Regions from separate parts of the Kocuria salina genome, predicted to be linked through region 1. Evidence: riboswitches for the same ligand, from Rfam matches in the RefSeq annotation. Region 1 holds a riboswitch; the other holds the start of a gene.
What was found. Region 1 has a riboswitch for thiamine pyrophosphate ahead of E7Z53_RS03690 (FAD-dependent oxidoreductase). Riboswitches for the same ligand answer to the same signal wherever they lie in the genome.
Positions count from the first base shown of each region.

Region 2: linked by a shared signal. The riboswitch ahead of thiM (hydroxyethylthiazole kinase) and the one ahead of E7Z53_RS03690 (FAD-dependent oxidoreductase) in region 1 are both predicted to bind thiamine pyrophosphate.

Region 1 covers NZ_SSSF01000001.1:788,998-794,813, forward strand. Annotated here, with positions in the region: gene E7Z53_RS03675 (VOC family protein) at 1-495, opposite strand, end outside; gene E7Z53_RS03680 (hypothetical protein) at 595-1,593, opposite strand; gene thiE (thiamine phosphate synthase) at 1,692-2,411, opposite strand; TPP riboswitch at 2,427-2,530, shown strand; gene E7Z53_RS03690 (FAD-dependent oxidoreductase) at 2,526-3,881, shown strand; gene thiS (sulfur carrier protein ThiS) at 3,878-4,117, shown strand; gene E7Z53_RS03700 (thiazole synthase) at 4,119-4,991, shown strand; gene moeB (molybdopterin-synthase adenylyltransferase MoeB) at 4,988-5,816, shown strand, end outside.
Region 2 covers NZ_SSSF01000003.1:109,317-115,132, reverse strand. Annotated here, with positions in the region: gene E7Z53_RS07275 (Rne/Rng family ribonuclease) at 1-1,150, shown strand, start outside; gene E7Z53_RS07270 (nuclear transport factor 2 family protein) at 1,344-2,078, shown strand; TPP riboswitch at 2,128-2,221, shown strand; gene thiM (hydroxyethylthiazole kinase) at 2,264-3,088, shown strand; gene thiE (thiamine phosphate synthase) at 3,085-3,768, shown strand; gene E7Z53_RS07255 (bifunctional hydroxymethylpyrimidine kinase/phosphomethylpyrimidine kinase) at 3,765-5,300, shown strand; gene rplU (50S ribosomal protein L21) at 5,521-5,816, shown strand, end outside.

The sequences.
Region 1 (5,816 bases):
CAGGGGGTTGGAGGCCAGGGTCAGCAGGCCGGTGGGCTCCCGCCGCCACGTGTCGCGGGGGCGGTCCGTGTAGAGCTCCACCCCGTTGCCCTCGGGGTCGTCGAAGTAGAAGGCCTGGCTGTAGAGGTGGTCGGCGCTGCCGGTGAAGGAGCGGGGCGCCACGGTCGCCACGGACGCGAGCGCCGCGGCCAGGGCCGGCTCGTCGTCGAAGACCACCGCGGTGTGGAACAGGCCGGCCTGCCCGCGGCGGGCCGGCGGGAGCTCCTTGACCTGGCGCAGCCGCACGACCGTCCGGCCGTCCCGGCCCAGGACCGCGGTGTCCCCGGCGTGGGCGAGCACGTCGAGGGTGACGGCGTCCGAGTAGTAGGCGACCATCGTGTCCAGGTCGGAGACCAGCAGCTCCACCGCGCCCATCCGGGTGTCCGCGGACAGCAGGTCCTCGGCGGGGCGCTTCGTCAGGCTCTGGGGAGCGGGGTTCTGGGGAAAGATCGGCATCGCGGGGTTCTCCGTCGGCAGGGGCGGCGCATTGGTTGATATGTCCCCAAAAATAGCCTCAGAAGCTTTCCGGTGCAAGTAAATGGTGGTGCTGTGGGCTCAGAGGATGAAGATCAGGGCGGCGATCACCGCCAGGATGCCCAGGAAGACGAATCCCCACGCCTTGAGGTTGTCGGAGTCGTCCTCCTCGGGCTCTGCCGGGCGCGGCGGCCACCCGCCGGGGCCGGGCCCGAACACCGGCCCGGAGGCGCCTTGGGTGCCGGCACCAGTACCGCCCGGGCCGGGTGCCCCGGGTTCGGGGTGCTGGCCCGGGAACTGCCCGGGCGGCGGCGGGGCCGGGCTCGCGGGGCTCACCCCCCACTGGGGGTTCCCCGGTGAGCCCGCCGGAGGGGCGCCGGGCGGGGGTGTTCCCGGGCGGATGTCACCGTCCGCGGCCGGGCCGGCCGCGGAGGAGGATCCCGCGGTCGGACCCGGCGCCGGGGGAGCCGCCGGCGGCAGGGTCTCGCCCGAGAGCACGGGGCCGTCCTCGCGGTGGCCCCGCTCCGCCTCGTTCAGCAGGGTCACGAACTGCTCGAGCGGCTCGGACCCGTCGTGCTCCCGCGCCAGGAAGCGCTCGGCGCGGCGGCGCACCACCTTGTAGACGCGCCCGTCGTCGGGGATGCCCAGGTCCCGGGCGGCCCGGGCCACGGCCAGCGGGGGCTGCTCCGGCAGGGGGTTGGTGCCCCACTCCAGGAGCCCGGTCAGCAGCGGGCGCTCGAGCACGGCAGCCAGGGCCGCCCGGGCGCCCGGCACCCGGGTCAGCTCCAGCAGCCCGCTCGGCGGCGCGGACGGGCACCCCGGCACGTCGCTGGGCAGCCGGGCGGCGCGCTCCAGCCAGAAGGTGTCGCCGAAGAGGGTGGCGAGCAGCACGGCGGCGGCGAGCCGGTCGTCGCTCGGGGCGGCGTCCTCCGGGAGGCCCTGCTCCCAGTGCGTGCCGAGGGCGCGGCGGGCGGGCTCACCGGCCAGCCGGACGCGCAGCTGCGCGTCCTCCGGGCCGCGGGCGGTCTCCGCGGGGCGCTCCACCGCGTGCCGCACCTGGGGGTCGAGCTCGGGGTCCATGGGCCACCTCTCCGTCGTCGTCCTGCGTCCATGCTCTCAGAACGTGCTGGACGGCGGCGGGGAGCCGACGGTGAGGCGGGCGGGGGGCCGCCCCGGGCTCAGGCGGGGAGCAGACCGCGCAGCTGCCCGGCGGCGGTGCGGGGATCGGGGGCCTCGGTGACGGCGCGGACGACGACGACGCCGCGCGCCCCGGCCTCCAGCACCTGCGGGAGCCGCGTCTCGTCGATGCCGCCGATGGCGAACCACGGCACGGGCAGGACCTCCGGGTCCGCGTCCAGCCGGGCCTCCGTCAGCTCGGCGACCGCGCGGACGAACTCCAGCCCGGTGGCCGGGCGCCCCGGCTTGGTGGGCGTGGCCCAGACGGGGCCGGTGCAGAAGTAGTCGACGTCCGAATCCTCCAGCGCCGCCGTGGCCTGTCCGAGGTCGTGGGTGGAGCGCCCGATCAGCACGTCGGGGCCCAGGAGCCGCCGGGCCTGGGCGGGGCTGAGGTCGTGCTGGCCCACGTGGAAGACGTCGGCGCCCACGAGCGCGGCGATGTCGGCGCGGTCGTTGACCGCGAACAGGGTGTCGTACTCGGCGGCCACCCGGCCCAGCAGCTCCAGCGCGGCGATCTCCTCGTCCGCGTCGATGCTCTTGTCCCGCAACTGGACGACGTCAGCGCCGCCGGCACAGACGGCGTGCAGGAAGTCCTCGAGGTCGCCCCGGTCCCGGCGGGCGTCCGTGCACACGTACAGCCGGGCGGCGAGGAGTCTGGCCGTCCGGGTCTCTCGCAGGGAGGACTCGGCGGGGGCGGAGGCGTCACGGGTAGGCTGGGTCACACGCTGATGATAGGTCAGCGGTTCTGCGGGAGCCCCACCGGGGGCTGAGAGGGCGTCCAGCGCCGACCGCCACACCTGATGCGGGTCATGCCGCCGGAGGAAAGGACGTTCCCTGTGACTGCCGCGCACCCCGCCCCCACGACCGCGCCCCACCCGCTGGTCGACCGGCCCGAGCACGTCCGCGCCGACGTCGCCGTCGTCGGCGCCGGGGTGATCGGCCTGGCCACCGCCTGGGAGCTGCGCCGCCGCGGCCGCTCGGTGGTCGTGGTGGACCCCGAGCCGGGCTCCGGCGCCAGCCGCGCCGCGGCCGGGATGCTCGCCCCGGTGAGCGAGGTCCAGTACCAGCAGGAGCCCCTGTACCCCCTCATGACCGCCTCGGCCGCCGAGTACCCGGCGTTCGTGGCCGCCCTCGAGCAGGCCGCCGGCGGGACGGTGGGCCACCGGGCCACCGAGACCCTCGTGTGCGGCGTGGACGCCGCCGACCGGCAGGCCCTGACGGACCTCCGCGCGCTGCAGGGCCGCCACGGCATGACGGTGGAGGCGCTGACCCTGCGCGCCGCCCGCACCCTCGAGCCGGCCCTGAGCCCGCGGCTGTCCGCCGCGTTCCGGATCCCCGACGACCACCAGGTGGACCCGCGCCGCCTCGTGGCCGGGCTGCTCGCGGCCCTCGTCGCCCCGGAGCTCCCCGACCTCCCGGAGCCCGCCGGGCTCCCGGCCGCGCGCGACGGCGGACCGGCCCGCCTCGTCCACGACCTCGCCACGGGGCTGCGCCGCAACGCCGAGGGAGCGGCGACCGGCGTCCGCCTGGCCGGCGGCGGGATGGTCTCCGCGACCTGGACGGTCCTCGCTCCCGGCGCCGGGCTCGGCGAGCTCGACGGGCTGCCGGAGGACTGGCACCCGCCGCTGCGGCCGGTGCACGGGGACATCCTGCGCGCCCGGGTCCCCGCCGGGGCGCCGGAGCTGCTCGGGCGCACCGTCCGCGGTCTGGTGCACGGGGTGCCCGTCTACCTGGTGCCCCGCGCCGACGGGACCGTGGTGATCGGGGCGACCTCCCGCGAGGACGACCTGACCGGTCCCAGCGCCGGCGGCGTGTTCCGGCTGCTGCGCGACGCCCAGGCGCTCGTGCCCGGCATCGCCGACCTCGAGCTGGTCGAGGTGCTGGCCCGCGCCCGGCCCGGCACCCCGGACGACATCCCCTACCTCGGCCGGGTCCGCGACCCGGACGGCTCGCCGGTGCCGGGGCTCGTGGTCTCCACCGGCTACTTCCGCCACGGCGTCCTGCTCGCCCCGCTGGCCGCCCGGCTCGCCGCGCAGCTGGTGGCCGGCGGGACCGGAGCCGATCCGGCCGCCGACGCCGAGCACCTCGCCACCACCGACCCGCACCGCTTCGACCGCCCCGTCGAGGCCCGTCCAGGGGATCCCGCGCCGGCCGCCGCCGGGCCCGGGCCCCGGAGCAGGAGCACCCGATGACCGCCATCACCCTCAACGGCCGCCCGCGCCAAGTGGCGGCGGAGGCGACCGTCGTCGACCTCGTCGCCGAGACCGTCGGCCGCCCCCTGGGCCCCGACGGCGCCCCGCTGGACGGCGGGCGCCTCGGCGTGGCCGTGGCCGTGGACGCCGCGGTCGTGCCCCGCAGCCGCTGGCGGCGGACCCCCGTGGCGGAGGGCCAGTCCATCGAGATCATCACCGCCGTCCAGGGAGGCTGACGTGACCGCCCCGCACCCCGACCCCCTCGTGCTCGACGGCATCGAGCTGAGCTCCCGGCTGATCATGGGCACCGGCGGCCTGAGCTCGCTGCACACCCTGGAACAGGCGCTGCTGGCCTCCGGCACCGAGCTGACCACCGTGGCCCTGCGCCGCTACGCCCCCGGCCAGGGCGACTCCCTCTTCGCGCTGCTCGAGCGCAACGACATCCGGATCCTGCCCAACACCGCCGGGTGCTACACCGCCCGGGACGCGCTGCTGACCGCCGAGCTCGGCCGGGAGGCCCTCGAGACCGACTGGGTCAAGCTCGAGGTCATCGCGGACGAGGACACGCTGCTGCCCGACGTCGTGGAGCTCCTCGACGCCACCGAGCAGCTCGTGGCCCGCGGCTTCAAGGTCTTCGCCTACACCTCCGACGACCCGGCCGTCGCACGCCGCCTCGAGGATCTGGGCGCGGCCGCGGTGATGCCCCTGGGCGCCCCCATCGGCACCGGGCTGGGCATCCTCAACCCGCACAACATCGAGCTCATCGCCTCCCGGGCGTCCGTGCCCGTGGTGCTCGACGCCGGGATCGGCACCGCCTCCGAGGCCGCCCTGGCCATGGAGCTGGGCTGCGACGCCGTGCTGCTGGCCAGCGCCGTCACCCGCGCCCAGGACCCGGTGGCGATGGCCACCGCCATGCGCCACGCCGTGCTCGCCGGCCGGCTCGCCGCCGGTGCCGGGCGCATCCCGGCCCGCCGCCACGCCCACGCGTCCTCGCCGATGGCCGGGCGGATCGACACGGACGCCGCCGGTGCCGGGCCGTCCGCCGGCCCCTCAGCCGGCCCGGCGGACGTGCCGCGCGGGGACTGGGCGCCCGTGGGGGAGCGGCCGTGAGCCCGCTGCCCCCGCTCGTGGAGCCCGGCCCCGAACTGACCCGCGAGGAGCTCGAGCGCTACGCCCGGCACCTGACCCTGCCCGGGATCGGGACCCTCGGCCAGCGGCGGCTGCGGAACGCCCGCGTGCTCGTCGTCGGCGCCGGGGGGCTCGGGTCCCCGGCCCTGCAGTACCTCGCCGCGGCGGGGATCGGGACCCTCGGAATCGTCGACGACGACGTGGTGGCGCTCTCCAACCTGCAGCGCCAGGTGGTGCACACGACCGCCGACGTCGGCCGTCCCAAGGCCGTCTCCGCCGCCGAGGCCGTCACCGCGCTCAACCCGCTGGTGGAGGTCCGCACCCACCCCGTCCGGCTGGACGCGGACAACGCCGTGGACATCATCGGCCGGTACGACCTGGTCCTGGACGGCGCCGACAACTTCGCGACCCGCTACGTGGTCAGCGACGCCGCCGCCCTGACCGGCACGCCTTGCGTGTGGGGCTCCATCCTGCGCTTCGAGGGGCAGGTCAGCGTGTTCTGGGCCGGGCACGGGCCCACCTACCGGGACCTCTACCCCGAGGCCCCGCCGGACGGCGAGGTGCCCAGCTGCGCCGAGGGCGGGGTCTTCGGCATGCTCCCCGCCACCGTCGGCGCGGTCATGGTCACCGAGGCCGTCAAGCTCGTCACCGGCACCGGGGAGCCCCTGCTCGGACGGGTGCTGCTGCACGACGCGCTCGCGATGACCTGGCGCGAGATGCGGCTCACCCCGGATCCCGACGCCGCCCCGGTCACCGCGGTGGCCCAGCCCGCCGCGGTCTGCGCGCTGCCCGGCGCGGACGCCTCCG
Region 2 (5,816 bases), on a different contig from region 1:
GCTGGTGGAGTGCCTGGGCCGGGACCGCACCAAGCACCAGGTGGCGGAGGTGACCTCGCTGGGCCTCGTGCAGATGACCCGCAAGCGCATGGGCACCGGCCTGCTGGAGGTGTTCTCCGAGCCGTGCGAGCACTGCGCCGGCCGCGGCGTGGTGGTCCACGACCACCCGCTCGAGGGCCGCTCCGGCGGTGCCACGAGCGAGTCCCGCGACCAGCGGCCGAACCGCACGGAGCGCAAGCGCGGCCGCGGGGGCCGCAACGAGCAGCAGCCCGCCCGGACGGAGCAGCGCTCCGCCGAGGCCGACCCCGCGGAGAAGGCCAAGGCCGAGGCCGCGCGGACGGCGTTCGCGACGATCGCCGCCGCCACCCACCACGAGGAGGCGGCCGCGGACGAGCCGGAGCGAGCCGAGGAGGCCGCCCAGCCTGCGGAGTCCCGGCCCGAGGGCTCGGGGCGCTCCCGGAAGAAGCGCCGCGGCAAGCGCAGCCGCGGCCGCGGCCAGGGCGGGGACACCGCCGCCGAGCAGCAGCCGGAGGAGGGGGAGGACACCGCCCCGGCCGCCCCGGAGCAGCTCCCCGCCGAGGGGGCGCCGGGCGAGCAGGGCTCGCGCCTGACCATCAACGGCGAGGTCATCGAGCTGCCGCAGGGCCACGCCGTGGTCGTCGAGCCCGCCGAGGCCCGGCCGCTGAGCCTGGACTCCCTCGCGGAGGTCTTCGGGCAGCGGGGACCGGACGCCGGCTCCGCCGCCCCGGAGGCCGCCGCCGAGGCGGTCACCGGTGCGGATGACGCCGCGGAGGGGGCCACCGCCGCGGCGGAGGCCCCGGCACAGGAGAGCACGGCACAGGAGCGCACGGCACAGGAACGCACGGAGCGGCAGGCGCCCGCTCCCGCCTCGGCGGTTGCCGCGGAGCAGGCGGACGTCGAGCCCGAGCGGCCCCGGCGGCGCTCCCGGCGGGCCTCGGCCCCGACGGCGCGGCCCGGCGAGGCCGAGGTGACCGCCGGCCGGGCGGCCGCCGCGGAGGGCGCCCGGCACGAGGCGAGGACCGTCGCCCAGCGCGCCCCGGAGGAGTCCTCCCGCCGGGCGCCGACCGTCGTCGGCGTCGGCGTCAAGGCCGAGGACCTCACCAGCGGCCGGCCCGCCGACCGGGGCTGACCCGCCCCGCCGAGCAGCACCACGGAGGACCCCGACCGGCACGGTCGGGGTCCTCCGTCGTCGCGGACCGTCACGGACCGCCCCGGCCTGCCCGCCCTCCGCGCGGCGGCGTACCGTGGTGCGCACCACAGCACACCCGGGGCCGCCGTCCCGTCCGCCGGGAGAGCGGCCGCCCGTTCCAGGGAGCATCGCCATGACCAGTGCAGACACCATCCGCACCACCGGCACGGAACTGTTCGTCCACCGGGATCCGTCGGCCGTGGACCGTCACTACACGGAGGACTTCGTCCAGCACTCGCCGCTCGCGCCGGACGGGCGCGAGGGTCTCAGGCAGTTCGTGCAGAGCATGCCCGACGACTTCCGCGTGGACATGGTCCGGATGCTCGACGACCACGGGACGGTGGCCGTCCACTCGGTGTACGAAGGGCTCGGTCCGGAGCCGCTGGTCGGCTTCGACGTCTTCCGGGTGGAGGACGGACGGATCGCCGAGCACTGGGACGTCCTCGAGCCCCTGCGCACGGGCCCCGACGGCGCCCGCCCCCAGCTCGACGGTCCCGTCGCGGTCACGGACCACGAGCGGACGCAGGACAACAAGCGCATCGCCGCCGAGTGGGTCGAGGCCGCCCTCGTCGGGGGCGACCGCCACGCCGTCCAGGACCACATGAGCCCCCGGGGCTGCACCGAGCACACCGGCGGCACGCCGGACGGCCCGCAGCCCGCGTACCAGCGGCTGCGCCGCGTGGTCGGCGAGGGGAACTTCGTGCTGACCGTCGCGGAGGCCGTTCCCGGAGGGAGCCGCGACGGAGGATCCACCGGAACGGTCGCCTGCTACGACCTCTGGCGCCTCGACGACGGCCGGATCGTGGAGCACTGGGGCGTCGCGCAGCCGGTGCCCGAGCGGATGGCGCACGCCAACGGCATGTTCTGATCCCGTGCGGGGTCCGTGCCGACTCCCGCACGACGACTAGACTGGCAGGACACCAGACACGGGGTGCCGCACGAGCGGCTGAGAACACACCCGTCGAACCTGATCTAGCCAGTACTAGCGAAGGGATGTCGCAGATGCGCGATGCCGTACCCCCGTCCGACCGCACACCAGGACCCGGGAGGCCGGTGCCGCCGGACCCCGCGCTCGCCGAGGACGCCGCCGCGGCCCTGGCGGACCTGCGCGCCGCGGCGCCGCTGGTGCAGTGCATCACCAACGCCGTGGTCACCAACTTCACCGCCAACGTGCTGCTCGCCGTGGGCGCGTCCCCGGCGATGACCGACATCCAGGGCGAGGGCGGGGTCTTCGCGGAGCTCGCCGACGGCCTCCTCGTCAACACCGGCACGCCCACCGCCGAGCAGCGCGGCGCCGCCTACGAGGCCGTCGGGGCCCGGCGCCGCGCGGGCCGGGCCTGGGTCCTGGACCCGGTGGCGGTGGGCGCCCTGCCCGTGCGCACGGCGCTGGCCCGCGACCTGCTCGGGTTCGAGCCGGCGATCGTGCGCGGCAACGCCTCCGAGGTCATCGCCCTCGCCGGCGGCGCCGGCGGCCGCGGCACGGACGCGACCCACGGCGTCGACGCGGCCCGGGACGCCGCCGCCGCGCTCGCCGAGCGGGCCGGCTCGGCGGTGGCCGTGTCCGGGCCCGTGGACCTCGTGCGCTCCCCGGACGGCACGGTGGTCCGGGTGCCGCACGGCACGCCCCTGCTGACCCGCATCACCGGCGGCGGGTGCGCCCTGGGCGCCCTCATGGCGGCGTTCACCGCCGTGCGCACGGACCCGGCCGCCGCGGCGGTGGCCGCCACCACGGTGTACACCCTGGCGGCCGAGGACGCGGCCGCCGACTCCGCCGGGCCCGGCTCCTTCGCCGTGGCGCTGCTGGACCGGCTGCACGCCGTCACCCCGGAGGGGATCGCCGCCCGGGCGGAGCTCGTGCGCGAGGAGGTCGCCCGGTGAGCCCGCGCCTCGACCCCGCGGCCCTGGCCCTGCACCTGGTGACGGACACCGCCCTGAGCGCCCCCCGGACGGTCCCGGACGTCGTGGCCGCCGCCGTGCGCGGGGGAGCCACCATGGTCCAGGTGCGGGAGAAGGACGCCCCGGTCCGCGAGCTCGTCGCCCTGCTGACGGCCGTGGCCGAGCGCGTGGGCCGGGAGGTGCCCGTGCTCGTGGACGACCGCGCCGACGTGTACCTCGCCGCCCGCGCGGCCGGCGCCCCCGTGGCCGGCGTGCACGTGGGCCAGTCGGACCTGCCCGTGGCGCTCGCCCGGGAGATCTGCGGCCCGCAGGCCGTGCTCGGCCTCAGCGCCGCCACGGCGGAGGAGCTCGATGCCGCCGCCGCGCTGCCGGCCGGGACGGTCGACTACCTGGGCGTCGGGGCGGTGCGGGCGACCCGCACCAAGCCCGACCACCCCGAGCCGCTGGGCGTCGAGGGCTTCGCCCGCGCCGCGGCCCGCACGGCCCTGCCCTGCCTGGCCATCGGCGGGGTGCGGGTCGAGGACGCCCCCGGCCTGCGCGCCGCCGGCGCCGCGGGGCTGGCCGTGGTCTCCGGGATCTGCGCCGACCCGGACCCCGCCGCCGCGGCCGCCCGCTACCTGCGGGCCTTCGCCGCCGTGCCCGCCGGGGAGGTGGCCCCGTGACCGCCCGCGTGCCCCGCGTCCTGGCCATCGCCGGCACCGACCCCACGGGCGGGGCCGGCCAGCACGCGGACCTCAAGTCGATCGCCGCGATGGGCGGCTACGGGATGAGCGCCGTCACCGCCGTCGTCGTGCAGAACACCGTGGGCGTGCGCGACATCCACGTCCCGCCGGTCGAGTTCCTCTCGGCACAGCTGGACGCGGTCGCCGAGGACGTCGAGATCGACGCCGTCAAGATCGGGATGCTCGGGTCCGTGCCGGTCATCGAGGCCGTCACCCGGTGGCTCGGGACCCACCGGCCGCCGGTCGTGGTCCTGGACCCCGTCATGGTCGCGACCTCCGGGGGCCGCCTGCTGGAGCGCGAGGCCGAGGACGCCCTGCGCGCGATGCTCGGCCTCGCCGACCTGATCACCCCGAACCTGCAGGAGCTCGCCGTGCTCGCCGGGGAGGACACGGCGTCGTCGTGGGACGAGGCCCTCGCGCAGGGCCACCGTGTGGCCCGCGCCCACGGCACCCTGGTGCTCGTCAAGGGCGGGCACCTCACGGGGGACCGGACGCCCGACGCGCTCGTGGGCCCGGACGCCCCCGAGCCCCTCGTGGCGTTCGACGGCGCCCGCGTGCCCACCGAGAACTCCCACGGCACCGGGTGCTCCCTCTCCTCGGCCCTGGCCACCCTCCAGGCCCGGCACGGGGACTGGCCCCGGAGCCTGCGGATCGCCCGGGACTGGCTGCGCGGCGCCCTCGAGGCCGCCGGGGACCTCGAGGTCGGCCACGGCAGCGGGCCCGTCCACCACTTCCACCACGTCCAGGACGCCCTCGAGAGCTGGGGCACGGGCCCGGAGCGGTTCACCGACGAGCTGTGGGAGGCCTCCGCGGCCGTGCGGCGGGAGATCGAGGAGCTAGAGTTCGTCCGCCTCCTCGGCGACGGCCGGCTCGAGCCGGACCGCTTCCTCGCCTACCTCGACCAGGACCTGCAGTACCTCGACGGCTACAGCCGGGCGCTGGCACTGCTGGCCGCCAGGGCGCCCGACGAGGAGCAGCGGCTGTTCTTCGCCGCCGGCGCCGTGTCCTGCACCGAGACCGAGGCGCAGCTGCACCGGGCGCGGCTGCGGCACGCCGGGGACGGCGGCGCCCGGGCCGGCAGTGCCCGGGACGGCCTCGGCGAGGTGACGCGGCGCTACACCACGTTCCTGCTCGCGGCCACCGCCGCCGAGCCCTACCCGGTGGGCCTGGCCGCCGTGCTGCCGTGCTACTGGGTCTACGCGGACGTGGGCCGGCACCTGAACGAGCTCGCCGCGGCCGACGGGACCGACGGGCACCCCTACGCGGACTGGCTGGCCACGTACGCGGACGAGGGGTTCCAGGAGGCCACCCGCACGGCCCGCCGGCTGCTCGACGACGCCGCCCGGGCGGCCCCGGCGGACGTCCGGGCGAGGATGCGGGAGGTGTTCCTGGAGGCCTGCGCGCTCGAGCGGGACTTCTTCGCCGCGCCGGTGGCGGAGCGCCGGTTGGCGGGCGCTGACCGGATCGAGTAGTCTTGATCTTCGGTGCCCTGCCGGTGCGCGCGTGTAAAAACTCGACACCCCACCTGGCGGCACATGCGGGTGCAGTTCCTGAATTGCGGCGAACCTGCGCTGACCTCGGCCTAGTCCCACGGGCCGGTCACCGTCAGCTCGTCTCAACGTCGTTGGTCCTGACAGGTATGCGCTCGACCCACACTGTTTACACATGACGTCGAGAGAAGTGAGTTCCCAAGTGGTGTACGCGATTGTCCGCGCTGGCGGCCGCCAGGAAAAGGTTTCCGTCGGAGACCTCGTTACCCTTGACCGCGTCGCCGGCGGAGCAGGCAGCACCATCGAGCTCCCTGCCCTGCTGCTGGTCGACGGGGACAAGATCACCTCGGATGCCCAGACCCTGGCGAGCGTCAAGGTCACGGCCGAGATCGTCGAGAACCTCCGCGGTCCCAAGATCTCCATCCAGAAGTTCAAGAACAAGACCGGCTACAAGAAGCGCCAGGGCTTCCGTGCCGAGCTGACCACCGTGAAGGTGAC